Regions from separate parts of the Halomonas sp. GFAJ-1 genome, predicted to be linked through region 1. Evidence: predicted binding sites of a transcription regulator. Region 1 holds the regulator's gene; the other holds the start of a gene.

What was found. The regulator LexA, encoded in region 1, represses DNA repair genes until DNA is damaged. The targets are predictions, from matches to a motif close to TACTGTNTANNTANACAGTA.
Region 2: the regulator LexA is predicted to act here: its motif matches at 5,866-5,885, upstream of MOY_RS03850 (LexA family protein).

The regions. Positions count from the first base shown of each region.
Region 1 covers NZ_AHBC01000008.1:31,845-47,023, reverse strand. The annotation lists gene MOY_RS02545 (ribonuclease J) at 1-1,181, opposite strand, end outside; gene purU (formyltetrahydrofolate deformylase) at 1,522-2,376, shown strand; gene MOY_RS02535 (energy-coupling factor ABC transporter permease) at 2,395-3,066, shown strand; gene lexA (transcriptional repressor LexA) at 3,092-3,772, opposite strand; gene MOY_RS02525 (TetR/AcrR family transcriptional regulator) at 4,044-4,721, shown strand; gene MOY_RS02520 (L,D-transpeptidase) at 4,699-5,262, shown strand; gene nagZ (beta-N-acetylhexosaminidase) at 5,303-6,313, shown strand; gene MOY_RS02510 (hypoxanthine-guanine phosphoribosyltransferase) at 6,371-6,949, shown strand; gene ppsR (posphoenolpyruvate synthetase regulatory kinase/phosphorylase PpsR) at 6,978-7,811, opposite strand; gene ppsA (phosphoenolpyruvate synthase) at 8,089-10,473, shown strand; gene ggt (gamma-glutamyltransferase) at 10,670-12,460, shown strand; gene MOY_RS02490 (glycerophosphodiester phosphodiesterase family protein) at 12,541-14,484, opposite strand; gene rraA (ribonuclease E activity regulator RraA) at 14,492-14,989, opposite strand.
Region 2 covers NZ_AHBC01000013.1:39,098-54,276, reverse strand. The annotation lists gene MOY_RS03875 (tRNA dihydrouridine synthase) at 1-955, opposite strand, end outside; gene MOY_RS03870 (OadG family protein) at 1,083-1,340, shown strand; gene oadA (sodium-extruding oxaloacetate decarboxylase subunit alpha) at 1,434-3,257, shown strand; gene MOY_RS03860 (sodium ion-translocating decarboxylase subunit beta) at 3,270-4,592, shown strand; gene MOY_RS03855 (IMPACT family protein) at 4,712-5,329, opposite strand; gene MOY_RS03850 (LexA family protein) at 5,366-5,767, opposite strand; gene ccmA (cytochrome c biogenesis heme-transporting ATPase CcmA) at 6,038-6,658, shown strand; gene ccmB (heme exporter protein CcmB) at 6,707-7,405, shown strand; gene MOY_RS03835 (heme ABC transporter permease) at 7,420-8,160, shown strand; gene ccmD (heme exporter protein CcmD) at 8,160-8,405, shown strand; gene ccmE (cytochrome c maturation protein CcmE) at 8,395-8,904, shown strand; gene MOY_RS03820 (heme lyase CcmF/NrfE family subunit) at 8,964-10,970, shown strand; gene MOY_RS03815 (DsbE family thiol:disulfide interchange protein) at 10,967-11,494, shown strand; gene MOY_RS03810 (cytochrome c-type biogenesis protein) at 11,485-11,955, shown strand; gene ccmI (c-type cytochrome biogenesis protein CcmI) at 11,952-13,199, shown strand; gene smc (chromosome segregation protein SMC) at 13,233-15,179, shown strand, end outside.

The DNA of each region.
Region 1 (15,179 bases):
TCGCCGTTAGTCGGCGCCAATGGGGCGCTGATGCCAAGAGAGGTGGCAATCGCTTGATGCGCCTCCTGATGGCGCGCCTCTCCGTGTACGGGCAGTAGTGATTTTGGCCTTACCCACTGGTAGAGCTTTTTCAGCTCTTCCTGGGCGGGGTGCCCGGTGGCATGCAGCTCTGGATGATTCATCTCATCGAAAAGAGTGACGCCAAGCTGGGAGAGGCGTTTTTTAAGCTGCTCAATAGGCCGCTCGTTTCCCGGTATCGCCTTGGCGGAAAAAATGACGCTATCGCCTGGCGCTAAATCCATAAAGGGATGCCGCCCTTGGGCTAAGCGTTGCAAGGCGGCGCGTGGCTCTCCTTGGCTGCCGGTGGCAATCACCACAACTTCATTAGGCGGCAAGTAGCCTAGGTCGTGAGGTGGTACGAGCGGTGGAAAATCGTCTAAGTACCCCAAGCCCTTAGCAACGCTTACCATGCGCTCCATGGAGCGCCCCATTAGGCTGACACGGCGTCCGCATCGCTGGGCTGCCAGGCCGATAGCCAATACCCGCGCTAAGTTACTGGCAAAGCATGAGACCACAACGCGTCCGGTGCACTTCTCTAAGGTTTTAACGAGTGCTCTGGCCACATCGCCTTCGCTACCTGAGTGACCTGGCATTGGGGCATTGGTCGAGTCGCCCACCAGCAAATCAATTGGCGCTAAGGCCCGGAAATTTGCTGCATTCACCGGCGTGCCAATTAACGGTTCGGGGTCAAGTTTCCAATCACCGCTATGCAGAATGCGATATTCTCCCGCCATCATCATAATGGCGCAGCTTTCCGGGATAGAGTGAGTAAGCAGCAAGTAGCGCAGCGTAAAGGGTCCCTGCTGCATGGCATCGCCCGGCTCAATGACCTGTATAGCCGCGCTGCTTAGCTGATGCTCGGCAAATTTCAGCCGCAGCAGCCCAGCGGCAAGCGGGGTTGCATAAATCGGGCAGTTCCACTTTGGCCATAGCCACGCAACGGCGCCGATGTGGTCTTCATGCCCATGGGTAATAAAGAGCGCCTGGGGCTTAATGCCTAAGGTATCCAGGGTGTCGGTATTGGGTACTTGTAAGGGGGCATTGGGTAAATCTTGGCGAATCATCATGCCGCAGTCGACGGCGATCCATTGATCGCCGTATCCATACAGCGTCAGATTCATTCCAATTTCACCGCACCCGCCCAGCGGAAGCAGGCGCAATGGTGGGCGACGACGGGGACGAAGTAGAGCGCGTGTTGGATGCATTAGTCACGAAAAGCCTAAAAAGTAAGACCTTAACTATACGGGAAGGCAGGGGCGGCTAACAATCACCGTGGCTTCTCCCCGGTGCTTAGCCAGAGGGCTTCCGGTACACTAGAGAGACTGATGTGTTGCTTTTAACATCAGAAAACTAACCCTAAGCGTGCCATTGAAATAAGTTAAGTGTGCCGATTAAAACTGCCTATTAAAAAAAGCACCTATCAAAGCACCTGTTAAAAGTACCTATTAAGAGTAGCTATCTATGTCGCACTATTATCGTCTCGTTGTTTCTTGCCCTGACCAAGTGGGCATTGTGGCGCGTGTTTCCAGTTTTATTGCCGAGCAGGGGGGCTCAATTACTGAAGCAAGTCAGCATTCCGATCTTGAAACAGGCCGGTTTTTTATGCGCTATGAAATTTTAGCCGATTCACTAGGAATGTCGGCAGAGGCGCTGCGTAACGCTTTTGAACCCGTGGCAGAAGCGTTCAATATGCAGTGGTCGTTAATGGATACCCAAAAGCGGCGCCGCGTTGTATTAATGGTGTCGCGGGAGTCTCACTGCTTGGTGGACTTGCTATATCGCTGGCAGGCAGGTGAGCTAGACTGCGACATCGTGGGTGTGATTTCCAACCACGAAGATATGCGTTCGCTGACCGAGTGGTACGGCATTCCTTACCACCATGTGCCGGTTGACGCAGCTAATAAGCAGGCATCGTTTGAGAAGGTGCAGGCACAAATTGATAGCGCCCGCGCTGATTGCGTCGTGTTAGCACGCTATATGCAAATCTTGCCCCCCGCGCTATGCGAGCGGTATGCCGGGCGCGTGATTAATATACATCACAGCTTTTTGCCCTCTTTTGCTGGCGCAAAACCGTATCACCAAGCTTACGAGCGAGGCGTGAAACTCATAGGGGCTACCTGTCATTATGTCACCGAAGAGTTGGATGCCGGACCTATTATCGAGCAGGATATCCATCGCGTTAGCCACTGTCATACACCCACCGATCTTGTGCGATTTGGCCGGGACGTTGAGAAAGCCGTATTGGCGCGAGGGTTACGTTGGCACCTTGAAGATCGCGTGCTAATCCACGGAAATAAAACGGTTGTGTTCAGTTAACTGTTGTTAGGGGCTGCCATGTCATTTGCACAAAGTGTTCTTGCACCCTGGGCGCTGGTGCTTACCTGGTTAATAGCGTTTGGTGTATTGGCTTGGGTGGCATGGCAGCGCCCCTGGCACGTTCTGAACAGTGATGTAGCGCTTCAGCATCGCTGGTTGGCAGCTACGCTAGCGGTCATGCTGATGTGGCAGCTGCGTGCTCAAGCGGTGGACTGGCTTACGCTACATCTTGTTTTTACCGTGCTAATGACCTTGGTATTTAGGATCCCCCTGGCGCTTCTAAGTAACGCAATGATTAATATAGCGATGGTGGTGATAGGGCGTAATGACTGGGTGCTTTGGGGAGCTAACGTCTTGGTAACGGGAATCATGCCCGCGTTTATCATTGGCGTGGTTTGGCGTCTAGTTGACCGACGGTTGCCCGATAACTTGATGGTATTTATGTTTGCCTGTGGTTTTTTCGGGGCAGCCTTAGCTACGTTGGGCGCTGGATTGACCGCCGTACTGCTGATTGTAGCGGCAGGGACCGACCCTGAGGCGGTTTATCTTGCTCAGGAGTATGCTCGGTTTCTGCCGCTTTTAATGCCCTCCGAAGCGTTTCTAACGGGCATGCTGTTAAGCATCTTATTGGTCTATCACCCTAGCTGGGTGGCCACGTTCAATGACCACCGCTATATCGATTCTCAATAAGCGCGCCAGTAGTGGTAGGGGGCTATTAGCCTAATGCCTGGCCGTTGCCACCCCGTATAACCCCAACGCCGACACCTTCAATGTCCAGCTGCTGAGTGCGTAGGTCAATTTCAATGGGTGCGAAGTCGGCGTTCTCAGCCACTAGAGTCACCTGGTGACCTTGGCGCCTAAAGCGTTTAACGGTGACTTCATCTTCCAAGCGAGCAACGACAATTTGCCCATCGCGAACTCGGTCAGTGCGATGCACTGCCAGTAGATCGCCTTCAAGGATACCCACGTCTTTCATCGATAACCCACGCACTCGCAGCAGGTAGTCCGCTTTTGGCGTGAAATACTCTGCGGGGAGTGGGCAGTAGCGGTCAATGTGCTCGGCGGCCAGAATGGGGCTGCCAGCTGCAACCTCTCCAATGACCGGTAGCCCAATGAACTGGGTGTCCACCTGGGGGGTAGAGGGGGGTGCTGAAGCAGCCTCAGTCAGTTCTGAAGCATCCTGGTTAGGCAGGCGGATGCCCCGTGATGTATTGCGGATAATCCGGATGGCCCCTTTGCGCTCTAGCGCGCGAAGATGCTCTTCTGCCGCGTTGGGAGAGCGGAATCCTAGTGCTTTGGCAATTTCAGCGCGTGTCGGGGGGTAGCCGAATTCACCCATTGTTTTAACGATAAAATCAAATACGTGCTGCTGACGTGCTGTGAGTGGACGCGACATACCAAACTCCAAAAAATGAAAAGACAGTAGCTACATGTCGGCTAATCAGTATGTGTTTAAGTATACAGTATGTTCCTCTGTCCAGTACATGGCTGGCCTGTATCTTGATGTAGGGCTTGATGATGTAGGTACTAAGCGGCACGAGCGTTTGAATTGTTTAGAAAAATAGTGACAGGTAGCTGGCAGTTGTCTTCATATAAAGAATTGAGACTAGCGAATTAATGGCATAGTATTTTGCGATGTTTTAAACACCTGTTTTCTGGAGGGCGCGATGGCGCAGTCTGATACGGTAACGCGTATTTTAGATACCGCAGAGGTGCTATTTGCAGAGCGCGGTTTTGCCGAAACCTCGCTGCGCAATATCACAAGCAAGGCGCGGGTTAACCTAGCGGCGGTCAACTACCACTTTGGCTCTAAAAAAGCGCTTATCCAAGCCGTTTTTGCACGTTATTTGGAGCCTTTTTCACAGCGTTTTCATACCGCGCTGGATGAGCTGGAGGCACGCTATGAAAGCGAGCCTATACCCTTGGAAGTATTGCTTGAAACCATGGCATCAACGGTGCTGGCAGTGCCTGCAGAGCGCAATAGCCTGAAGGTATTCATGCGTTTGCTAGGCTTAGCTTATAGCCAAGCTCAGGGGCATCTGCGGCGCTATATACAGCAGGAGTATGGTGATGTATTTACCCGCTTCACTGAACTGGTACGTCAAGCAACCCCTGACTTGCCGGACGCTGAACGCTTTTGGCGGCTACACTTCATGTTAGGTACAGTGATTTTTACCTTATCGGGTCTTGATGCGCTGCGCGATATCGCCGCTAAAGATTACAACGAGCAGGTCACCGTTAGAGACCTAGTAAGACGTTTACGCCCAGTGGTAGTGGCTGCGATGCATGCACCGTTACCCCCTGTGCTAGAAGAAGGACACTATGAGAACGCCCACATTAGCTGAGCTACCGCCTTTAGACGATAACTGGCTTGAGATAGACACGCAGAGGCAGCAACTGCGTTGTTGGCAGGGGCGAGTGCTGAGCCATGAGTGCTCGGTTTCTACAGGGGAGGCGGGCGTTGGTCAGCAGGAGGGTAGTGGCCGAACGCCCCAAGGCTGGCACTACGTGCGCGCAGCGATTGGGGAAGGCTTGCCAGAAAACGCAGTGTTTCGCGGTCGCCGATGGACCCGTGAAGTGTACTCTGCCGAGTTAGCAGCAACCTACCCCTCACGTGATTGGATATTGACACGCATTCTTTGGCTGTGTGGTTTGGAGACGGGGAAAAATCGCGGCGGGCATGTAGATTCACAGCGGCGCTATATCTATTTGCACGGTACGCCGCCGGACCAACCTATGGGTGTGCCGGCCTCCCATGGCTGTATTCGGTTGCGCAATCACGATTTATTGACGGTGTTTCGGTTTACACGTCCCGGTACGTCGGTTTGGCTTCATGGGGGCGATGCTTACGTTCCTGCCTCTGAAAATTTTGACACGCCACATTGATCGTCTAGAATTGGCGCCCCTCCTTGTTGGATCCATCATAATGACTCAACCCCTAGGCCCGGTCATACTCGACCTTGAAGGGCCGCGATTGACCAAAGCGGAAAAGCAGCTATTGCTGGAGCCTGCGGTTGGCGGGGTCATCCTGTTTGCGCGTAACGTAGAGGATGCCTATCAAACGCGCCAGCTGTGTAGCGATATCCGGCGGGTACGCGGTGATCTGCTGTTAGCCATCGACCAAGAAGGTGGGCGTGTCCAGCGTATTAAGCAGGGCGTCACCAGGTTGCCCCCTATGGCGCGCATTGGCGACCTATTTGCTAATGACCAAGAAGCGGGCATGACGTTGGCCAAAGATGCTGGCTGGCTACTGGGAATGGAGATGGCCGCTTGCGGTCTCGACATCAGTTTCGCCCCCGTACTGGATGTGGAAAGCGGGATTTCTAGCGTAATTGGTGACCGCAGTTTCAGCACTGATCCAGACCATGTCGCTCTACTAGGCCATGGATTTATTCAAGGCCTACATGACGCTGGTATGGCGGCGGTGGGAAAGCACTTCCCCGGCCATGGCGGTGTAGCTGCGGACTCCCATGTGGCACTCCCTGTTGATGATCGCTCCCTTGAGCAAATAAAGCAGCGCGACCTCGTGCCCTTTGCCCAGCTTGCGAGCCAATTGGATGGGGTAATGCCTGCCCACGTCATCTATAGCGCATTTGATGCCCGGCCTGCGGGTTTCTCACCCAATTGGCTTGGCATGCTGAGGGAGTCGCTGGGCTTTAAAGGATGTATTTTTTCTGATGATTTGAGTATGGCGGGCGCCCATGCGGCTGGGGATCCTAAGGCGCGGGCAAACGCAGCCTTAACGGCAGGGTGCGACATGCTTCTGGTGTGTAATGACCGAGCCGCTGCGCTGGAAGTGGTCGACGCTTGCCAAGGTTTGCAAGGTAAACCTCCCGCCAAATTACGCTATGGCCGTGCCAGACCTGATCTCGATGCTCTCTCAGCATTGGGTCGTTGGCGTCGCACGCATGCCAAATTAGAAGCGCTAGCCAACTAAGTACGCCTGTTTGAACTCGTTAACCGGTCACTATTTACGCTGTATTGGAGTAGCTCAATGTCCAAACTGGATAAAGAAACGCTTGAGTCGCTGGACTCGATGCGCGAACTGATGGGTAACGCAGATTGCCTGATTTCTCAGGAAAAAGTAGAGCGTGCCTTAGACCGCATGGCAGAAGCGATCACCAAAGATTTGGGTGATAAATTGCCGGTTTTTTACTGCGTGATGAATGGTGGGTTAATTACTACCGGGCACCTGCTAACACGGCTTGGTTTTCCGCTAGAAGTGGACTACCTGCACGCCACTCGTTACCGTAACGAACTGCGTGGGGGCGAGCTATTCTGGCGCGTCTCTCCAGAAATACCTATGGCGGGCCGCCATGTGGTTATCGTTGACGACATTCTTGACGAAGGGTCAACACTTGCGGCAATTCTTGCTTACTGCGAAGAAGCCCAAGCGGCCAGCGTGACCACCGCTGTACTGGTCGATAAGCAGCACAATAGAAAAGCGGTACCGGGTTTGAAAGCCGACTACTGCAGCCTCGAAGTGGCCGACCGATACGTATTCGGTTTTGGTATGGACTACAAAGGCTACTGGCGCAACGCCCCTGGGATTTTTGCCCCCAAGGGCATGTAGGCCACCCAGTACAGCGCTTTGAGGAGGCTTAGCGGGGCGAAAAGCGCCTCGCTAGGCCTGTTTCTGCAATCATCCGCGTGGAAATTTCTTCAACGGAAAAACGCGTTGTATCAATAAATGGAATGCTCAGGGAGCGATACAGCGACTCCGCTTGCTCCACTTCTTGCAAACACTGGTCCATCGAACTGTAGCGGCTGTTTGGCCGGCGTTCATTTCGAATAGCCGCAAGCCTACGTGCATCAATGGTTAACCCAAATAGCTTTTGACGATGGGGTGAGAGCACTTTGGGCAGCTTTAGGCTGCCATCTTCGTCAAGATCATCCTCCGTTAGCGGGTAGTTAGCAGCGCGAATGCCAAACTGAAGGGCCAAATAGAGCGACGTGGGGGTTTTTCCACAGCGTGATACGCCGACCAAAATAATGTCTGCCTTATCGTACTGGTGGGTGCGCGCGCCGTCGTCATTATCTAGTGCAAAGTGCACCGAATGGATACGATCCATATACACAGCATCGCTACCAATGGAGTGTGTTCTCCCCACGCTGTAGGAAGAGTGGGTCTCTAACTCTTGCTCCAGTGGCTTCAAAAATGTCGAAAAAATATCTACCTTAAAGCCAGTGGCGTGGCGAATTACATCGCGTACTTGTTGGTCAACGATAGTGTCGATGATGATGGGGCGGTGCCCATCACGCACTGCAGTGGAGTCAATTATTTCTGCCAAGGCTTGGGCTTTTTCAACCGTATCGATGTAAGGCTTGGTCAACATCTCGATTTCAATGTCGCTAAACTGTGCTAACAAGCTGCGCCCAAGGCTTTCAGCGGTGATGCCGGTACCGTCAGAAATAAAAAAAGCTGTCCGCTTCATATTGAAATCCGCCAAAGAATAAATGTCGTTATTGAACGTCATTATTGTGGGCGGAGCGGTTAAGTAGCACAACGGCTGGTGAGTAATTGCTGCTATTTATGCGCGCTAATAAGACCGTTCAACTACAGGAAACGCCTTTAAAGTACCTTTGTTGTAAAAATCCTCCACCTCCTTCGCTGTTAGACCAATGGCGAATACCCGGCCACGGTGCTAGGGTGGCACGGTCATTCAGTGTCGGCCGCAAGGTCGCAAAGAAGTCTAAAAGCTAGGGGGTAGCGTGGAAGAGTACATTCTGTGGTTCGATAAGCTTGGCATGGCAGACGTCGAACGCGTGGGTGGTAAAAACGCCTCGCTCGGCGAAATGATTTCTAATTTATCGGGTGTTGGTGTGACCGTGCCGGGTGGTTTCGCTACCACTGCGCATGCTTACCGCGAATTTCTTTCCCATGAAGGGCTGAATGACCGTATCAACGCTACCCTGGCGCGCTTAGATGTCGATGACGTTAAAGCGCTAGCCCAGGCAGGTAGCATGATCCGCCAATGGATTATCGATACGCCCTTGCCTCCTGCGTTTGAAAAAGCACTGCGTAGTGCCTATGAAGAGCTACAAAACCAGCACCCCGATCTAAAAGTTGCGGTACGAAGCTCTGCGACTGCCGAAGATTTGCCCGATGCTTCCTTTGCCGGCCAGCAGGAAACCTTTCTTAATATTGAAGGTTTTAACAACATCAAACATGCGGTGCATGAAGTCTTTGCCTCGCTGTTTAACGACCGTGCTATCTCATACCGGGTACACCGGGGCTATGCCCATGAGAATGTCGCCTTGTCGGCGGGTGTACAGAAAATGGTTCGCTCCGAAACGGGTGCTTCTGGCGTTCTATTCACCCTAGACACTGAGTCTGGCTACCGCGACGCGGTATTTGTCACGGCTTCTTGGGGTCTGGGTGAAACGGTGGTGCAAGGGGCGGTTAACCCTGACGAATTCTATGTACATAAGCCCACGCTGGCGGCAGGTCGCCCAGCGGTACTGCGCCGCACGCTTGGCTCAAAGCTGATCAAAATGGTTTACGGTCAAGATGCGAGTGCAGGCAAGTCAGTTGAAACAGTGGATGTGCCGTTGAAAGATCGCGGACGCTTCTGTATCAGCGATGCGCAGGTAATGGAGCTTGCCCATCAGGCGATGACCATTGAGCAGCACTACCAGCGCCCTATGGATATCGAGTGGGCGCTTGACGGCGACGATGGCAAGCTCTACATCGTCCAAGCACGCCCTGAAACCGTGGTTTCCCAGCAAGAGGGTGGCAAACTTGAACGCTTCCATCTGCGTGAGAAAGGCCGCACGTTAATTACCGGCCGTGCCATTGGCCAGCGCATCGGCCGCGGTGCGGTGAAAATTGTGCTTACCCCCGACGAGATGGATAAAATCCAAGAGGGTGATGTGTTGGTGACCGACATGACCGATCCTGATTGGGAGCCGATCATGAAGCGCGCCTCTGCCATCGTCACCAATCGCGGTGGACGTACCTGCCACGCGGCGATTATCGCTCGTGAGCTGGGCATCCCCGCTGTGGTTGGGTGCGGCGATGCAACGACGCAGCTTAGGGAAGGCATTGACGTAACGGTGTCATGTGCTGAAGGCGATACCGGCCACGTTTATGAAGGACTCCTGGCATTTGACTGTAAGGTGTCGAGTGTCGACGCCATGCCAGAAATCCCCTTCAAGATTATGATGAACGTCGGTAATCCAGACCGCGCTTTTGGCTTTGCTAGTCTGCCCCATGCGGGCGTTGGCTTGGCTAGGCTTGAGTTTATTATCAACCGTATGATCGGCGTGCACCCTAAAGCGCTGCTTGAGTACGACACGTTGCCTGCTGATCTTCAGCAAGTCATTGACTTGCGCACGGCTGGCTACGCAGACCCTGTCAGCTTTTACGTTGATAAGCTGGCGGAAGGTATTTCGACGCTAGCGGCGGCGTTCCATCCTCAGCGGGTAATTGTGCGGCTGTCAGACTTTAAATCGAACGAGTACGAAAATCTTATCGGCGGCAAGCTGTATGAGCCTGGCGAAGAGAATCCCATGCTCGGTTTCCGGGGGGCGTCTCGCTACATTTCTGAGGCTTTCCGTCCCTGCTTTGAACTGGAGTGTCGGGCGCTAAAGCGTGTGCGTGAAGAGATGGGCTTCGATAACGTCGAAATCATGGTGCCTTTTGTGCGTACACCCGATGAGGCGCGTGAAGTGGTTGAGCTGCTCGCCGCTAATGGGCTGAAGCGGGGTGGGGCGGAGAATCCCGATGGCCTCAAAGTCATCATGATGTGCGAGCTGCCTGCCAACGCGCTGTTGGCTGATGAATTCCTTGAGTACTTCGACGGGTTCTCTATTGGTTCAAACGACCTGACGCAGCTCACCCTAGGTTTGGATCGCGACTCAGGCATAGTGGCGCATCTGTTTGATGAACGAAACCCTGCCGTCAAAAAGCTGCTCGCTATGGCTATCCAGGCGTGTAAAGCCCAAGGGAAATACGTGGGGATTTGTGGGCAGGGGCCGTCTGACCATCCTGACCTAGCTAAATGGTTGATGGAGCAGGGGATCGACTCGGTGTCGTTAAACCCCGATGCCGTATTGGAAACATGGTTTATGCTGGCAGGCGAAACCATCGCCTAAACACGATTTGCTTGTTTGTTGTTATTGCGCCCGGCCATTGTGCCGGGCGCAGGCGTTTAATAGGCTACTATTCGTTAGGTGGTTTTGAGAGCTGGCCTGTAGCAGTGCTCTGGCTGGGGCAACGTTAGTCGTTGGGTGCCAAGCCTGAGGCGCTGGGTGTTAGGGCTACTAGAAAATCTTATTAGGGAGTAGGGTTATGTTGCCCATTAAGGCAAAATTAACGTTAGCAGGCTTGCTGCTAATGCCGCTATATAGCTACGGGTTTAGCTATGAAGCACCTTCCGTGGCGCCGGAGGTGGGTTCAGGGTACGAAGATAAGCCAGGTTGGGAGGCATCTTCCTTTGCGGTAGCCGCAGCCAACCCCTTGGCAACCGACGCGGGATTTCAAGTATTGAAAGCAGGTGGCAATGCCATTGACGCAGCGGTGGCGGTGCAGATGGTGCTTACCTTGGTAGAGCCTCAGTCAAGCGGGATTGGCGGCGGTGCTTTTCTCATGCACTACGACGGTGTAAAGGTCCAGGCCTATGATGGCCGAGAAACAGCCCCCGCAGCAGTTACCGGTGAGCTATTTATAGAGGAAGGCGAACCGCTTGCCTTTATGGATGCCGTGGCAAGTGGTCTTTCAGTGGGCGTGCCAGGTACGCTTAAGATGCTTGAAAAAGTTCACGCAGAGCATGGTCAGCTCCCGTGGGAGGTGCTTTTTGAGCCTGCCATTACCTTGGCTGAAGAGGGTTTCGCCGTTAGCCAGCGCCTGCACACCAGCTTGGCTAACGATGAAGCGCTGCGTCAAGATGCCCTGGCAAATGCTTTCTATTATGACGTTAGTGGCGAGCCCATCGCGGTGGGAGAAACCCTGACAAACCCGGCCCTCGCGGCTATTTTGCGGCGTATTGCCAGCGAGGGTAGCTTAGCGCTACATGAAGGCGATATCGCTGAAGATCTCGTAAGCCGTGTTCAAACCCACCCCGTTCGTCCTGGCACAATGACGCTCGATGATTTAAGTGAGTATCAGGCGCTTGAGCGTGAGCCTTTATGTACACCTTGGCAGCAGTGGGAGGTCTGCGGTTTTCCCCCGCCTTCCTCTGGGCATATCACCGTCATGCAGATTCTAGGCATGCTGGATCAACAGCCTCTCTTAGAAGCTCCGTTAGATAATGCTGCCGCCAGCAGTGGCTGGTTACACCAGTTTCTGGAGTCGTCTCGATTAGCCTTTGCCGACCGTGGTCGTTATATCGCTGATCCAGCGTTTGTCGAGGCTCCCGGGGGCGACTGGTCATCAATGTTAGCGCCGGAGTATCTTGCCAGCCGTAGTGCTTTAATTGGTTCAGAAAGTATGGGTGATAGCGCTGAACCGGGCAATCCTGGGGAGCAAACGGTTAGCTTTGCCCGCCAACCTGAACAGCCCGAATATGGCACTAGCCACATTAGTATCGTAGATGCAGAGGGCAATGCCATTGCCATGACGACGACGATTGAACAAGCCTTTGGCGCGCGGATACTGGCTGATGGTGGGACAGGGCTTCCCGGCGGTTATTTGCTCAATAACGAGCTGACTGACTTTTCATTTGTACCTGAGATTGATGGAGAGCCAGTAGCAAACCGTGTCGAGCCGGGTAAGCGACCCCGCTCTAGCATGGCCCCTACGCTGGTATTCGACCAGGAGAGTGGCGAGTTAGTCGCCAGTTTAGGGTCACCCGGTGGGGCCGCCATTATCCACTATACCGCTCGCACGCTTGTGGCAATGCGCGACTGGGGGCAAAGCGCTCAAGCCGCGCTGAATTTACCTCATGCGATTACCTTAGGTGGCGATGTGTCCATTGAGAAGGGGCGCTTTCCTGAAGAGACGATAGAGGCCCTTCGCGAACGTGGCCATACCGTTACTGAGCGAGAGCTTACCAGTGGCCTACAGGCGATTATGCGTTTAGAGGATGGTTCGCTGTTTGGCGGCGCGGACCCACGTCGCGAGGGCGTGGTAATGGGCGAGTAATCTAAGGTTTATTAGCAAACGGCGGCCATGTGGTCGCCGTTTTGCTTAGTGGGAGATGAGCGGCTATTTATCAGCAGCGGCTACTCTCGCAGCCAATTGCGAAGCTTCACCAGCATAAGGCTGCCGTCGCTTAAGGTGCGGCGCTCTTCCACTAACGCCCGCAGCCGATCCGGATAGTCGGTAATGATGGCATCAACGCCCAGGTCAATGAGGGTCGACATACGCGTCGTGTCATTTACTGTCCACGCGTGTATCTCGTAACCATATAGTGCTGCTAGACGTATTTCCTGGCGATTTATTCGGTTATGCCTAAGCCCGAGTGCATCAAAGCTTCGGCGATCCAGGTTGCCTGGCAGTATCAGTTGGGCGAGCAGCGTGACACGTAGTTCGGGTGCCTGCTGCTTAATATAGCTAACGGTGTCTGGCGACATAGTGGCTATACGCATATCCATCAGGGCGTTGGGAAAGCCGCAGTTTGCGACTGCCGTTAGCGCGCTCTCTTGGGTGGCCCAGCAGCGGTAGCGAATGTCGCTTTCGGCGTCCAGCGTTTCCAATACGGCACGGGCAAGCACCCGCTCTTGACCGGGTAGAGGTTTCATATCAATCATCAATCCTGCCCGACCGCGTACCAGTGCCAGAGCTTCATCCAGGCCTGCAATTTTTTCATTTTGATAGGCATCGCCAAACCAACTGCCCACGTCAAAATGACTTAGCTCTTCTCGTGTTAAGTCGCCAAATTCGCGGGGGTCTCCGGTTAAGCGCGCCAGGGTGCGGTCATGGTAGAGCAGCACATGATTATCAGCGCTCAGGCGTACATCCAGCTCTACATAGTCGGCGCGGTCTTTTAAGGCTTGCTCTACAGCAGCCAGGGTGTTTTCCGGTGCCACCATCGAGCTGCCGCGATGGGCAATCACCGTTACTTTGTCGCGTATCTCGAAGCTATTGAGAATCCACCAGGCTTGAAGTGCCGCTATCATCAGTACACTGAGCTCGATTGCCCAGGCCCAGCGTCCCGGATGTGCTTGTTCAGAGCGAGGTGAGGGGCGCACTTCGCGATACGCTAGTTGTAAATAGAGGCAGGCAGAAAGCAGTGCGTTGGTTGCGACACCTAAAAAAGTAAGGGTAAGTGTTACTAATATATAGCCTGTTAAATACGCAAACATCGCGGGAATGAGCACCGCGCTACGTTCAGGTAACCACCAAAGAAGAGGTGTGAATACAAGATCAAACAGCCACGTTGCGATGAAAGGAAGGCCGATAATAATGACCAGTAGCGCCAGGACCGCGACGCCTATAGAGCGGTGCCATCCACGGGTTAGCACCACGCTGCGCTTGAGTGCTAGATAGGGGTTATAGCTCTCCAAAGCCACCAGCGGGAGAGCAAGCAGCCACCGCAAGTAGAGCCATGCCGCAAGGCTGGCCCAAACGACTAAAAGGGGAAGGGCGCAGGCAATGAAATACCAAAATACTGGGGGGCGTACGCGCTGCACGTAGTAAGGGTCAAGTCCGCTCAGCCAGACGTCATATAGCCAGGCAAGGCCTAGCATAAAGGGAGTCAGCAGCAGCAAGTGGGCGCCTACTTGCAAGACGACTAAGCCCGACAGGGCGGGCAAGCGCCGTGTGCTGCGCCATAGTGCTTCAAACGCTAACGCGTAGTGATTGTCCTTCGGCTTTACGGCCACCATTAGCATTCCTGCTTGCTGCCAATAGATCAGCAAGAAGGTAAAGCCAAGCCCTACTAACATAGCTACAAGGCCAAGAGGGCTAAACAGTAAGCTAATCAGCGCATCATTGGTAACTACCACGCGATTAAGTTGCGCCAGTACGGCCCGCGCCGCCCAGGCAATCAGGGGCACTAGCAGAGCAGTGGCGAGTATTGTGAAGAGCAGGTGGTACGCAATCAGAGGACGTAGATGATCACGAAGAGTTTTTAATAACGCGTAACCTAATTGATTTAACGGCTGCATAGTCACAAAAATGTCTGAGTGAGGCACCAGGGTGGCACTATCTGCCACGCCTGGCAAGATTGCACTATTGGGATATGTGGAGCGCCTTATCCGCGATGATAATGCCGTTATTATCAGCATATAGCCACTGGCCCGGGTGTAGGGTGGCGCCAGCAAAGGTAACTGGAATATCCCGTTGCCCTTCGCCATGCTTTTCGCTACGCCGGGGATGGCTGCCTAGGGCCTGTACGCCTAGTGGTAGGGTTACTAGTATGTCTACATCCCGCACACAGCCAAACATGACGACACCTGCCCAGCCGTTTTTAGCGGCTTGCTCGGCCAGCATGTCACCCAGCATGGCGCAACGGTTAGAGCCACCAGCATCAACAACCAGCACGGCGCCCTCACCTGGTTCGGCAACCGCTTGCTTCACCATAGAGTTGTCTTCAAAGCATTTTACTGTGCGAATAGGGCCGTAAAAGCTGTCAACGCCGCCGAAATTGGCAAACATCGGTTCTAGCACGGTTACCTCTGGGTAGGCATCGCACAAGTCGGGGGTCACAATCGCGTTACTGGTGGTCATAACATGCTCCTTTCTCTTAACAGTTGGCTTGATTAACAGTTGGTTTGCCAATGGTTCGTTTAGCTAGATTAATGGGCATGGCTAGCTATAAAAAACGCCCCGACCTGTGAACAGGGCGGGGCGTTCGGTCATCGACTCAGAAAAAGGTAGTATTACCCGTTCTGCGATGGTGCGAGCATCGGCGATAGAT
Region 2 (15,179 bases), on a different contig from region 1:
TTAATAGCGTATCGAGGTCTGTGAGGCGCTTTAAGCGCTGAAAGTGCTGGTCGGCTTCTGCATTGCCTTGGCGCATTTGAGCCAGCCACTGTTTCACAAGCGACACCACCACGCGATCAGGTAGTTGCTGCCGTTGTATGGCGGCGTATTGCTTAAGTACGCTGACACGCATTTCCCAGGTGGTTTCAGGAAGTCGCTCGCCGGTTCGCTGCCAGTGGCGAATGCGCGGTGCAAGCCAGGGGTCTGCTAACGCGCTACGCCCCAGCATGACATCGCGACAGCCAGAGAGCGTGCGCGCTTTCCAGTAGTCTTCAAGCGTCCATATATCGCCATTGGCCACTACGGGAATAGACACCTGATGGCGAATTTTGCTGATCCACTCCCAGTGCGCAGGTGGGCGGTAGCCCTCATCCCGTGTTCGGCCATGCACGACTAGTCGGGCTGCTCCGCCGGCTTGGGTGGCTTGGGCGCAGGCGATGGCTAGGCGTCGATCAGAGAAGCCAAGGCGAATCTTGGCCGTCACCGGTATTTGACCCTCCAGAGCCTCGGCAACTGCCTTTACCGCTTGGTAGACACGTTCTGGGCGGCGAAGTAGTGATGCACCGCCATCGTGGCGGTTAACCAGCTTTGCCGGGCAGCCAAAGTTTAGGTCGATGCTCAGCGCGCCAAGGGCAAGCGCTTGGCGCGCATTTTCCGCCAGAGCGGTGGGGTCGGAGCCGAGTAACTGAAGATGCACCGGTACGCCACTTGGGGTGGCGACGGGGCGTTGGGTAAGTTCGGGGCAGTGCCTGTAAAACACACGTGGCGGTAGGCGTGCATCAACTACCCGTACAAACTCGGTTACCGACCAGTCAAAACCTGCTTGCCGGGTGAGTAAGTCGCGGGTGAGAGCGTCGATAACGCCCTCCATAGGCGCAAGGCCTATTTCGCCGTTTTGTAGTAAATTAACAACCATGACTTCCACTATGGCGCCATTGCAATCTATTCTGGATGTGGCAGGTTAGTGCATAGACCTCACTGCGCCAAGTGCCTTTAGAGGCTTTTGAGGTACCGATAAGCATTTGAAATAAGGAGAATGCGGTATGCAAGATACAGAGCTACTCCACGAGGGACTGACCCTAATGGGGCTTGGTATGGGCTTTGTTTTTGTTTTTCTTACTGTTTTGGTAATTAGCGTTACGCTAATGTCAAAGCTGATTGGCCGCTTTCAGCCGACTCCGGCGGCGGTGCCTAGCAGTGGGAACGGTAAAAAAGCGACGGCTGCAAAAAGTCAAAACGATGAGGTGCTAGTCGTGATTAGTGCTGCAGTGCATCGTTATCGTTCTTCACGCCGCCAATAGGCAGCCCTTTTTGTAGCTGGCTTGCCACGCTACCGGCATTTTTTTTGTTAAATTTACTACAAATTCATAACGTACCAACTGTGAGCCACGACCATGAATGAAATAAAACGTCCTCTGGGAATCACTGATGTTGTCCTTCGCGATGCCCACCAATCGCTGTTTGCTACCCGGCTGCGGCTTGATGACATGCTACCGATTGCCGAAAAACTCGATAAGGTTGGTTATTGGTCGCTTGAAACCTGGGGTGGCGCTACCTTTGATGCGTGTATTCGTTATCTGGGCGAGGATCCTTGGGAACGTATCCGTGCGTTGAAAGAAGCGATGCCTAACACGCCCCAGGCGATGCTGCTACGCGGCCAAAACCTGCTGGGCTATCGCCACTACGCTGACGATGTAGTGGATAAATTTGTTGAGCGCGCAAAAACCAACGGTGTGGATGTGTTTCGCGTGTTTGATGCGATGAACGATCCGCGCAACCTAGAGCGTGCTATTAAGGCAGTACGCCAGGTAGGTGGGCATGCGCAGGGCACTATTTCCTATACGGTCAGCCCGGTACATACCCTGGATAGCTGGGTAGATCTAGCCAAAACCATTGCCGCAATGGGAGCAGATTCACTGGCTATCAAGGATATGGCGGGGCTGCTAACGCCGTATATCGCGTATGACTTGGTGGCGCGGCTGAAAAAAGAGCTGTCTATCCCGGTTCATTTGCACTGCCATGCCACTACCGGCCTCTCCACCTCGACGATCCTCAAAGCTGTGGAAGCTGGGGTCGACAATGTCGATACCGCTATCTCTTCAATGTCGATGACCTATGGACACAGCCCCACCGAGTCTGTGGTCGCGATGCTCAAGGATACCGACCGTGATACCGGCCTGGATCTGGAGCTTTTAGAAGACATCGCTAGCTACTTCCGTGAGGTGCGTAAAAAGTACGCAGCCTTCGAAGGGTCGCTCAAAGGCATCGACTCACGCATCCTGATTGCTCAGGTGCCGGGCGGCATGCTTACCAACATGGAAGGCCAGTTAAAAGAGCAGGGCGCTGGCGATAAGCTAGATGACGTGCTGAACGAAATCCCACGCGTGCGTGAAGACTTAGGCTTTATTCCCCTGGTGACACCAACCTCGCAAATTGTGGGTACCCAGGCTGTGATGAACGTCATGATGGGCGAGCGCTATAAGTCGATCTCTAAAGAAGTTCAGGCACTGCTTAAAGGTGAATACGGCTACGCCCCGGCGCCGTTCAATGCTGAGCTACAAAAGCGGGTGTTGGAAGGCGGCGAGCCGATCACCTGCCGCCCGGCGGACAACCTATCGCCTGAAATGGACAGGCTAGCGACTGAACTTAAAGAGAAGGCCGGTGCAGATAAAATCCGCCTAGCTGACGGCGAGCGGGAAATAGACGATGTGCTCACGTACGCCTTGTTTCCGCAGATTGGCCTGAAGTTTCTGAAAAACCGCGACAACCCAGACGCCTTTGAACCCGTTCCCCAGGCGCCTGATGCGAGCGCTGCCAAGGTTCCTGCTAAGGTCGAGAAGAGCGCCAGCGTTCCCGTGGCGGCGAGTGGCCCAGAAACTTACACCGTTAAGCTCAATGGCAAAGCGTTTGTGGTGGAAGTCTCAGAAGGGGGTGACATCGGTGAGGTGAAAGAGCAAGTCGCGGGGGGGGCAAAAGAGCCAGCGCCTAGTGCTGAGGCCGAAAGCAGTGGCGAAAGCATCGACGCTCCGCTAGCGGGCAATATCTTCAAAGTGAATGTGCGCCCCGGCGACCAAGTAGCGGAAGGTGATGTCGTGATTATTCTGGAAGCCATGAAAATGGAAACCGAAGTGCGTGCTAGCAGCGCCGGCACCGTATCGAAAGTTAATGTCAGCGAGGGCGACAGCGTTGCCGTTGGCGACTCGTTGATCGAGCTTTAAGGGCATTCGGCAATGGATAATTTAATCACCTTATGGGAGGGCTCGGGGCTTTATAACCTTGAGCTGGGTCAGGCGGTTATGATCCTGGTGGGGCTTGGGCTGCTCTACTTGGCTATTTATAAGAAGTTTGAGCCGCTGTTGCTGGTGCCTATTGGCTTTGGCGGCATTCTTGCCAACATTCCAGAGGCAGGGTTGGCTATTTCGGCCCTTGATCAAGCAATGGAGGTCGCGCAACCAGCTGTCTTGCATCAGATAGCATCGGCGCTGGGCGCAACGCTTGATCCGTTGGGCGGCGTAGAAGCATGGCGGGAGACATTAAAGGCAATTGCTGACGACGCTGCCGCACCGGATCAGTTGCGTGCTGCAAGAGATGTTGCCATGAACGTTGGCTATGGCGACGGCATGCTTTACACCTTCTATAACATCGCTATTGCCTCTGGAATCGCGCCGCTGATCATCTTTATGGGTGTTGGGGCGATGACCGATTTTGGCCCGCTGCTGGCCAATCCGCGTACGCTATTTTTGGGCGCTGCTGCGCAGTTCGGTATTTTTGCCACAGTCTTTGGTGCCGTCGGTATGTCGGCCATGGGCTGGATGGATTTCTCCATCGAGCAAGCGGCGGCTATTGGTATCATCGGTGGAGCTGACGGCCCAACGTCTATTTATGTATCGAGCGTGTTAGCGCCAGAGTTGTTGGGTGCTATTGCCGTGGCGGCCTATGCCTATATGGCGTTAGTGCCGATGATCCAGCCGCCGATTATGCGGCTGCTGACGACGAAGAAAGAGCGTGAGATTGCGATGACTCAGCTGCGTCCAGTGTCCAAGCTTGAGAAGATTATCTTCCCGCTGGCCCTGCTGATGCTGGTAGCGCTCTTTTTGCCGGATGCTGCACCGCTGTTGGGGATGTTCTGCTTCGGTAATTTAATGCGCGAGTGCGGTGTGGTAGAGCGCCTGACGGATACGGCTCAAAACGCTCTAATTAACATTGTCACGATTGTGCTGGGCTTGGCAGTAGGTTCGCGCTTGATGGCCGATTCTTTCCTGGCAATAGAAACGCTTGGCATCATGGCGCTGGGCATTGTGGCCTTCGCTATTGGTACCGCGGCTGGGGTTCTCATGGCGAAATTGATGAACGTGATGAGTAAGATGCCGATCAACCCATTGATTGGTGCTGCAGGCGTGTCAGCGGTACCGATGGCTGCTCGGGTTGCCAATAAAGTTGGCTTGGAGTCGAACCCGCACAACTTCCTGCTGATGCATGCGATGGGGCCCAATGTGGCTGGTGTGATTGGCTCAGCGGTGGCCGCCGGGGTGATGATCAAGTACCTGAGTTAAACGCAGTCAAAATGCAAAAATACGCATAGCCCGCTAACGCGGCTTATCGAGCAAGCGCTCGCTTAAGTCGCGTTTTTTGTTTTGTGAGTTTTGTTAACGCTATCTATTTAACGCGTAGGCTAGGCCTTCTGGATATTGAGCGTCATTTTGAGGCGGTTCTCGAGCGCTGCTAGATCCAGCACAACGTCCCGCGGCCAGCCAATGGTCAAGCGCACCCCGTTACCATCGTAATCGACATATTGAATCGGGATGTGCTGCTCATCGCACCATGCCCGCGTCACTGCTTCGTGGGCAAAGCCAACGTTTAGCTGATAGTTATCCCGTTCAACAATTTCTCGCAGTGGTAGCGTTTCAAGCCCTGAATTGACTGCTTGGGCATAAGCGCGGGCAAGCCCGCCGGTGCCGAGTTTTGTGCCGCCAAAATAGCGAATCACCACACAACCGATTTCACCCAGCCCACTGCCTAATAACGCTTGATACATAGGTCTTCCGGCTGTGCCGCCAGGTTCGCCGTCATCTGAAAAGCCAATATGTGTTTGCTCTCCTGGTGGTCCTGCAATAAAAGCGCTGCAGTGGTGGCTTGCGTTAGGGTGAGCGGCTTTGGCTGCATGCAGCAGCGCATCAAAAGCTTCTTTGTTCGGGGCATGGCACACCCAGGTGAGAAATTGGTTTTTCTCTACCTCTATAACGGCTGTGTGCCACTGGTAGGGGGGGAAGTCAGGGATGCGATATCGCACTCATTACTCCTGGGAGTCGTGAGGCTTGAATTAGCCTTAATGATGCCGTGATGGTGAGTCGTGATGCTCAATGCCCATCACCATGCCTAAAACTTGAATATCACAATTATGCAGGAATACTGCAGGTGTTGCTGCGTCTTCAGGCAATAAATGCACGCCCAGGCGATTGATCGAGAGCTGTTTTAACGCGACTTCACGCTGGTTAATAGTCACAACCGCTGTTTCCTGCTGGGTATCATGCTGATAGCGGCGAATAATAATAACATCGCCATCGAATAAGTTGCTGTCGCGCATGCGGTCGCCGCGTACTTTGAGTGCGTAGGTGTTGCGTCGTGTAATGTGTGCAGCGTTACGCCGCCGCGCGGTGGTAGTGGTCAGCGTTGCTGGCTGAAGGGGGGCGCCCTGGATAGGCCGTGGTGCTGGCATCGACATCGTCATTGTAGTTTCTCCAATGCAGCGCCCGTTCCTTAGGCGTTTGGTTGTATTGAGTGCTGTGTTTTTATGGGGTGTTTTTTCATACAGTATGTGCAGTATAAACCTGTTTTTGCATACAGTTCCAGTGGTGGTTTTTTTCTTATTTTCAGCACGCTTTTTTTGCGGTCCTGATGATATGTATCATGCTGCGACCCAAGGCCGCAGAGTGCGACTGGCGAGAAAGTGCCTTTCCGTGTAGAGTTCGACCCGAATTCAATATGGCTGGAGAGACCTTTGAGCCTGTGCCTACAAGCCCGACAATTGGCCTGTGAACGCGATGACCGTTGGCTATTTGAAGGGCTCGATCTTGATATCCAACGGGGTGAGATCGTGCGCATTGAAGGCCCTAATGGCAGCGGTAAAACAACGCTGTTGAAAATTCTCTCGGGCCAACTGAGCGATTATCATGGCGATCTTTACTGGAATGGCGCATTAATGCGTGAAACCCGTGAACATTTTCTCGCCAATTTGCTCTATTTAGGACACGCCCCAGGGGTTAAGTCGGGTCTGACTCCCTTAGAAAACCTTACTTGGTATCAGGCACTTAGCGGTGAGCAAGGCTCTGAAGAGCAGCGTGAAGAGGCCTTGGCTAAGGTGGGGCTGAGAGGCTTTGAAGACGTGCCGGCAGGGCAGCTTTCTGCGGGCCAGCAGCGGCGGATTGCGCTGGCAAGGTTAACGCTTATCCCTAGAGCTCTTTGGGTGCTGGATGAGCCATTTACGGCGATTGATCGTAACGGTGTGGCAGCGCTTGAGACGCAGTTAGTTGCGCACGCCAAAGCAGGAGGGTGTGTACTGGTTACCACGCATCACGAGTTAACCGCTTCACCCGTACTTCGAAGAGTACAGTTGGGGTAAAAGGAGATAGCGTTGCCCAGTACAAATGCCACCGTCAGTGCCCCGGTAATGCCTATGCACGACCCCAAAGGGGGGCTAATTGTTGCGCTTAACGCCACACTCAGGCGTGATCTAACGCTGATGCTTAGGCGGCGAGGGGAGGTGCTGAACCCTCTAGTGTTTTTTGCCTTGGTGATTACCCTCTTTCCCATTGGTATTTCACCAGACCCTCAGCTGTTAGCGGTTATCGCGCCTGGGCTATTGTGGGTAGCCGCACTGCTAGCGGCGCTGCTCTCTTTAGATAGCCTATTTCGCAGTGATTACGAAGATGGCAGCCTGGAGCAACTCCTTCTAGCGCCGCAACCTCTGGCAGCGTTAGGGCTAGCAAAAGTAGCTGTACACTGGCTACTTACCGGCCTGCCACTCGCACTAATGGCGCCATTGTTGGGCATTATGTTGGCACTCCCAGCTGGTAGCTATTTGGTTTTAGCACTTTCACTGGCGCTTGGTACGGCTAGCTTGAGTTTAATTGGTGCGATTGGCGCTGCACTAACGGTAGGTTTGGCACGGGGAGGGGTACTGCTTTCACTGCTGGTACTGCCGCTTTATATTCCAATACTTATTTTTGGTGCAGGCGCCGTACAGGCTGCGATTATGGGCGATGGGGTAACGGCGCACTTGGCCATCTTAGGGGCGTTACTTGCGATGGCGTTAATGCTTTCACCTTGGGCGATTGCTGCATCGCTACGTATCAGTATCAACGGCTAAAGGACGGAAATTCCATGTGGGCCTTTATTAATAAACTGAGATCACCCAAGTGGTTTTACGCAATTAGCGCTAAGCTGCAGCCTTGGTTTTGGGCGCTTGCAGCGCTGCTGTTGATAACCGGCACGGTATGGGGACTTGCTTTTGCTCCTGCGGACTATCAACAGGGCAATAGTTTCCGGATTATTTATGTCCATGTGCCAGCTGCGTTTTTGGCCCAGTCAATTTTTGTTTCCATGGCCATCACTGGGTTAGTGTTTATGGTGTGGAAGATCAAAATCGCCGATATGGCTGCAACCGTTATGGCCCCCCTGGGTGCTGCAATGACGTTTATAGCGCTGTTTTCAGGCGCGGTATGGGGAGTGCCCACCTGGGGCACGTGGTGGATGTGGGATGCCCGCCTTACCTCCATGCTAATTTTGTTGTTTCTGTATTTAGGCGTCATTGCCTTGCGGGGGGCGTTCAGTAGCCGAGACAGCGGCTCACGCGCAGCATCAGTATTGGCGATGGTAGGTGTCATCAATATTCCAATTATTAAATATTCGGTTGATTGGTGGTACACGCTACACCAGCCCGCCACCTTTACCATTACCGGCCGAGCGGCGATGCCTCTGGAAATGTGGGCACCGCTGTTGATTATGGTGCTTGGGTTTTACAGCTTTTTTATTGGTTTAACGCTGATGCGTACGCGCAGCGAAATCTTACGCCGTGAGGCCAGTAAGCGCTGGGTGCGTGACCTTATAGAGGAGTCGCGTTAATGGCTTTCTCATCGATTAATGAATTTCTCGCAATGGGCGGTCATGGGCCTTACGTATGGGCCGCCTGGGGCGTTACAGCGCTGTTGTTTTTAGTCATTTTGTGGCATGCGCGGCTGGAGCGTCGCCAGCTGCTTAGCAGCTTAAAACGTCGTGCTCGCCGTGAAAGTCAGGCTAACAACTACCCGCATAAATCAGCGCAGGCACCGGTTAAACCTGTTCAAGGGGACGTTCATCATGACGCCTAAACGTAAGCAAAAGCTGTTTGTTATTTTAGGGTTAGTCTCGTTAACGGCGATTGCCGTTGGGCTGACCCTTTACGCGCTGCGTGCCAACATCAATTTGTTTTTCAGCCCGGTACAAATTGCACAAGGCAATGCACCTATCGAGCGCCAAATCCGTGCTGGTGGCATGGTGAAAGAGGGCTCTGTTTCCCGCGATCGAGAAAGCTTGAATGTTGAGTTTACGGTGACTGACTACGTAGACGATCTCGATGTTTATTACAGTGGGATTTTGCCGGATCTGTTCCGCGAGGGGCAGGGGGTTGTCGTCGTGGGGGAGCTTCAAGCCGACGGGCGTTTCCGGGCTGACCAAGTGCTGGCGCGCCACGATGAAAACTATATGCCGCCAGAAGTTGCCCAAGCGCTGAAAGAAGCAGGCTACTCACCGGCCGACTTCCAAGCGAAGGCGGCTAAAGTCGGTGAGCGGTTGGAGCAAGAAGGCGTTCCACACGCTAGCGAATACTAACGCTCACGCTGCCCTGCTGCGCAGCATGCTGTTTTGCCCAGTGCTATCTCGGAGCGCTCATGTTCATAAAAATGATTCCTGAAATTGGCCATTTTGCCCTGGTTATTGCCCTGCTAATGGCGATAGTTCAGTCGATTATGCCGCTTGCAGGGGCGGCGACCCGCCGCCCACTGTGGATGGCGTATGGTCGTCCTATGGCAGCCGGCCAGTTTTTCTTTGTCGCGATTGCTTATATCTGCCTTACAACAAGCTACATGCTGGATGATTTCAGCGTTGCTAACGTTGCCAACAACTCTAACTCGCTACTGCCCTGGTACTACAAGTTTAGTGCAGTATGGGGCAACCATGAAGGCTCGGTACTGCTATGGAGCCTGATGCTGGCGGGCTGGGGTTATGCGGCATCGGTGTTCTCAGGTGATTTGCCACGGGACATGGTGGCACGGGTTCAAGGCATCATGGGAATGGTCTGCGTTGGCTTCCTGCTGTTTATCTTAATGACCTCCAACCCCTTTGAGCGTCTACTGCCTAACATGCCGCAGGATGGTGCGGATCTAAACCCGCTGCTTCAAGATTTTGGCCTCATTGTGCATCCACCGATGCTGTATATGGGCTATGTCGGCTTTTCCGTTGTTTTTGCATTCGCTATTGCAGCGCTTTTAGGTGGGCGTTTGGATGCCGCTTGGACCCGCTGGGCGCGCCCTTGGACCAACTTGGCCTGGGCGTTTCTTACCGTAGGGATTGCGCTAGGTAGCTGGTGGGCCTACTACGAGCTTGGCTGGGGCGGCTGGTGGTTCTGGGATCCGGTCGAAAACGCGTCGCTGCTACCTTGGCTCACGGGTACGGCATTAATGCACTCGTTGGCGGTCACCGAAAAACGCGGCTCGTTTAAAAGCTGGTCGGTATTGCTGGCGATCTCCACGTTCTCGCTCTCCTTGTTGGGCACTTTCTTGGTGCGCTCCGGCGTACTGACGTCGGTTCACGCCTTTGCCAACGACCCTTCCCGCGGCTTCTTTATTTTGATGCTGCTAACCATCACGGTCACGCTCTCGTTGTTGGTGTTTGCACTGCGCGCGCCACGGGTTAGCCATAAAGTTGGTTTTAACTGGCTTTCACGGGACTCACTGCTGCTGATCAACAATATTCTACTGGTCATCATGACGGTGACGGTGTTGTTGGGAACCGTCTACCCGCTGATTCTAGACTCGATGGGGCTGGGTAAAATCAGCGTAGGGCCTCCTTACTTTAACGCGTTATTTGTCCCCCTTACGGTCATCATGTGTGTCTTTATGGGCTTAGGCCCCGTGGCCCGCTGGAAGAGCATGCCTGCGGGGGAGCTAGTGCGTAAGCTATGGCTGGCAGGGGCTGCATCGCTGGTATTAGGCGCGGCAATGCCGCTGCTATACGGCGGTGAATGGAACCTATGGGTGTCGTTAGGGATTATTTCAGCCCTGTGGATTGTCTTGCCCATGGTGCGCGATCTATTTGATAAAACGCGCCACGCCAGCTCGTTTTTGGCCGGCCTGCGCAAGCTCTCGTTGGCCTATTGGGGCATGGTGCTGGGCCACGTGGGTATTGCGGTGACGATTGTTGGGGTGGCGATTGTTTCTAACTACAACATCGAGCGTAACGTGCGTATGTCACCAGGCACCACGGTGGAGGTCGCGGGCTACCAGTTCACCATGACGGAGCTTACCAATCGCCGTGGGCCAAACTTTTTGGCAGACACATCGATTATCCATGTACAGCGTGGCGAAACAGGGCGTAGCTTCATCATGCGCCCGGAAAAACGTCTGTATTTGGCGACTGGCATGCCAATGACCCAAGTCGCTTTGCGTCCTGGCTTATTCCGCGACCTGTATGTGGCCATGGGTGAGGATCTAGAAGACGGCAGCTACGCCATGCGTGTTCAATATAAGCCGTTTGTACGCTGGCTGTGGCTGGGCGGATTGCTGATGTCCTTCGGCGGCATACTGGCCATAGTGGATAAGCGCTACCGTCGGGTGACTGCGCGTAAGTCCGCGCCTGCCGATGCTGCTCAAGCGCCGTCGAAGGAGGCTACGGCATGACCCGTCGCTTGCTACTGCTACTGCTGCCGGTTGGCTTTATCGGTATCGCACTGTTTCTTTATCAGGGGTTGGGGATTAATCCTTCTGACCGGGATTCTGCGCTGATGGCACGGGAATTCCCCGCCTTTGAGGCCAGCACTCTGCGCGATGCCAGCCGTCGCGTAGACCAGACGCTGCTCACCGGCGAGGTTACGCTTGTGAACATATGGGGAGAGTGGTGCCCCGCTTGTAAACAAGAAATGCCTCAGTTGCTGGCATTGGCTGATCATAATATCCGTATGGTGGGCATCAACTATCGCGATACCCGTGAAAAAGGGCTGGAATTTTTAAGCGAGTTTGGCGACCCCTTTGAGGTCAATATCTTTGATCCTGAAGGCAGCTTAGGCTTTGACCTGGGTGTTTATGGCGCGCCAGAGACCTTTTTAGTCGATGCCGACGGTGTGATTCGCTATCACCATAAAGGCTACGTATCGCCTGAAGATGTCCGCGAACGCATCCTGCCGGAGGTGGAAAAATGGCGTTAATTCGTACGCTTTCAGTTCTCTTGATGTTGCTCTTTACAGCCAGTGCAATTGCTGGCGGTATCGAAGTTAGAGAGTTTGATGACCCGGTAATGGAGAAGCGCTACCGCGACTTGACCGCCTCCATGCGCTGCCCGCTATGTGAAAATCAGGCCATCGATGACTCTGATGCACCTATCTCAGGTGATATGCGCGAGCGGGTTTACCTACTGCTTCAGGATGGCCAGTCGGACATCGAAATTATTGATCATATGGTGCAGCGATTTGGGGATTATATTCTTTACAACCCTCGCCTGGAAAACCGCACCTACCTGCTATGGGGGCTGCCCATTGGGCTGATTTTTGTGGGGATGCTGGTGGTCGTGTTAATGGTGCGTGCCCGCCGTAATGCCTCTGCAAAAGCCCTTAGCGCCGAAGAACGCGCCCGCCTAGATGCGCTGATCAACCGCGAGAGGTCCTCATGACACCGCTCTGGATAGCAATTGCGTTACTGTTACTGCCTACGCTATGGCTGTTAATAGCACCGATGCGTGGCGCCCGTAAGCTGAGTGATCAGCTACATCACTTTGAAGCTAACGATACCTCTGCTGAACAGAATGTGGCGATATTTAGACGCCGCTTAGCTTCCCTGGAAGCCGCCCGCGAACGCGGTGATATTGATGAAGCCCGTTTCGAAGAAGATCGGCTTGAGCTGGAGCGCAGCCTGCTGGACGACACGGTCGTTATTACTAAACGGCCGCTAAAAGCCGCGACTGCCGGTAAAGTTGTGGTGCCCGTGCTGATGGTGACGGTCGTCGTTGCAAGCGTGTTTTGGTACCAGCAGCACGGCGCTGAGGGCGATCTAACCCTATATGCTATTCAACAGGAGGTTAGAAACGACCCAGACGGCTCATTAGCCATGTATCTAGAACGCATGGAGGCCGAGGCCGCCCGTCAGCCTAATAACCCTAACGTGTGGAGCTTGCTCTTTCCGCTATACCGCGACTCAGGCCAGCCAGAACAAGCTGCCGCTGCCTTGGAGCGGTTAATCGAAATTGACGGCCGGATTCCGCCGCTGCTTGCCCAGTTAGCCCAGCTGCGATTCTTTATGGCCGAGCGTGAGCTGGTTCCAGAGGTTCAAGACTTAGTGGACGAAACCCTGGCGCAAGATCCGCGCCAGCCCACTGTGTTGGGTATCCTGGGCATTTATGCCTTTGATAACGGTGAATATGAAGCTGCTATTGATCACTGGCGCCGGGCTCTCGCTAATATTGAAGACCCCAATACAGCCTCTTCGCTGCGCGATGGTGTTCGCGTTGCCCAGCAGCGCTTAGGCATTGAGCCTGAAACAGCCAATGTAGAAGCCGCGCAAAGCCAGGGTATACGGGTAACCGTGTCGTTAGATGAGACCCTAGTGGGCAGTGTCGATGATGATGCGGCGGTGTTCATTACTGCACGGGATCGAGAAGGCGAGCTGCCGCCGCTAGCGGTGGTCAGTGCCCAGGTCTCTGAGCTGCCGATCACCGTGGTATTAGACGATACCGCTGCTATGTCGCCCGACGCGCAGATCTCCCAAGTGCGCGACGCGCGCCTGATGGTGCGTGTTTCGCCTTCTGGCCAGGCAACGCCTCAGCCAGGGGATTTGTTTGGTGACTTGGATAACGTTAGCGTAGGCCCAATTAGCGAAGATGAAGCGGCGAATGTCGTTATCAACCGCGTTTTTGAATAACCGCCACGTAAGTAGCTGCTAAGAAGGGTCGCAATGCGCTTAACCTCTATTCGTCTGGTTGGGTTTAAGTCCTTTGTTGACCCTGTCACCGTGCCCTTCGATGGCAATATGACGGCCATCGTTGGGCCAAACGGTTGTGGTAAATCCAATATCATTGATGCCGTGCGCTGGGTAATGGGGGAGTCCTCAGCGAAAACCCTGCGCGGTGAGTCAATGGCCGACGTTATCTTCAATGGCTCAACGGGTCGTAAGCCCATTGGTCAAGCGTCCATTGAGCTAAAGTTCGATAACCGTGATGGCGGCATGGGTGGCGTGTATGCCCAGTATTCAGAGATTGCCGTTAAGCGCCTAGTAACCCGAGATGGTCAATCCAACTACTTTTTTAATGGCCAGAAGTGCCGCCGTCGGGATATTGCGGATCTTTTCATGGGCACCGGCCTTGGCCCACGCTCCTACGCGATTATTGGTCAGGGAATGATTTCCCGGCTGATTGAAGCCCGGCCCGATGACTTGCGCGCTACGCTTGAAGAAGCCGCCGGTATTTCTAAGTACAAAGAGCGCCGCCGGGAAACTGAAAACCGCATGCGCCGTACTCAGGAAAACTTAGAGCGCCTGGATGATATTCGTGAAGAGCTGGATAAACAGCTGGAACGCCTTAAGCGTCAGGCAGAAGCGGCAAAACGCTATCAAGAACTCAAACAACAAGAGTACCGGCTAAAGGGCGAGCTTGCTCTATTGCGCGGTCGCACGCTGCGTATTGAGCAGTCCCATCAAGAAAGCCGCGTCCGCGAGTTGGAAATTGCCGTTGAAAAAGACGTTTTTGGCGTTCGCCAGTGCGAAACACGCCTTGAGCAAGCCCGTGAGCAGCACGATGAGCTGGCCGAGGTGCTTGACCGCCACCAGCAGCAGTTTTACGAAACCACTACGCGCATCGCCCGCCTAGAACAAGATCAAGCTCACCGTCGCAGCCGCGATGCGCAGCTAGCAAGCGATATCACCACCGCTCGTAGAGACCTGAGCGAACAGCGCCGGGTCAGCGAGGGCGACCAAGAACGCCTCGCGACAATCAACGCTCGCTTCGATGACCTACTGCCTGAACATGAAGCGCTTGAGGAGCAGCTGGAGATTCTTGAGCAAACCCTCGCTGACGCCTCCCCTGCGTTAGAAGCCGCCGAGCAGCAGTGGAGTGATGCCGAGAATCACTGGCGGGATGCCAGTCGTGAAGCCGACCGTAGCCAAGATCAGCTACGCAACTTAGAGCAGCGCATCACCCGCCTGCAAACGGAAAGCCAGCGGCGTCGGCAGCAGCAAGGGGAGTTGGCCGATGTCACCGTGCTACGTTCAGAACACGCCGAGTGTCAAGAGCAGCGTGACGAGGCGGAGCAGCGCAGCGGCGCATTTCAAGTTGAACGCGACCAGTGGCAGCAACGCTACAGCGATGCCAAAGCCGCCTACCAACAGGCTGTTCAGGCCCGCGACCAGCAGCGCGCCGAGTTAACGCAACGCCAAGGAGAGCTGGCTTCGCTTAATGCGTTAATTGAAGCTGCGTTGGCCGACCACGACCCAATGCTAGCGGATGTGTTAGCGGCCCATGACCTTACAGATGCCCCGCGCTTGGGAGAAGCCATTAGCGTCACCCAAGGGTGGGAGCGGGTGATCTCTTGGCTGCTTGAGCCGTGGCTAAATGCCCGCTTGGTCGCCACTGAGCAATTAAAAACCTTGCCTGAAGCGCTGGCGACTGACTGGTGTTTGATCGAACAAACGGCGTATTCACCGTCACTTCGCCACCGTCTAGATTCGCTGGTAACCGGCGCAGGTGCACTCGGCGAGTGGCTGGCACGTATTCACTATGCGGAAACCTCTCAAGACGCCGAGGCGCTGCTTGCGACCCTAGCACCGGGGGAGAGTGTGGTGAGCCGTGATGGGGTTTGGCGCGGACGTGGCTGGCTTCACCAGCAGGCCAATGGCGAAGGCGTGGAT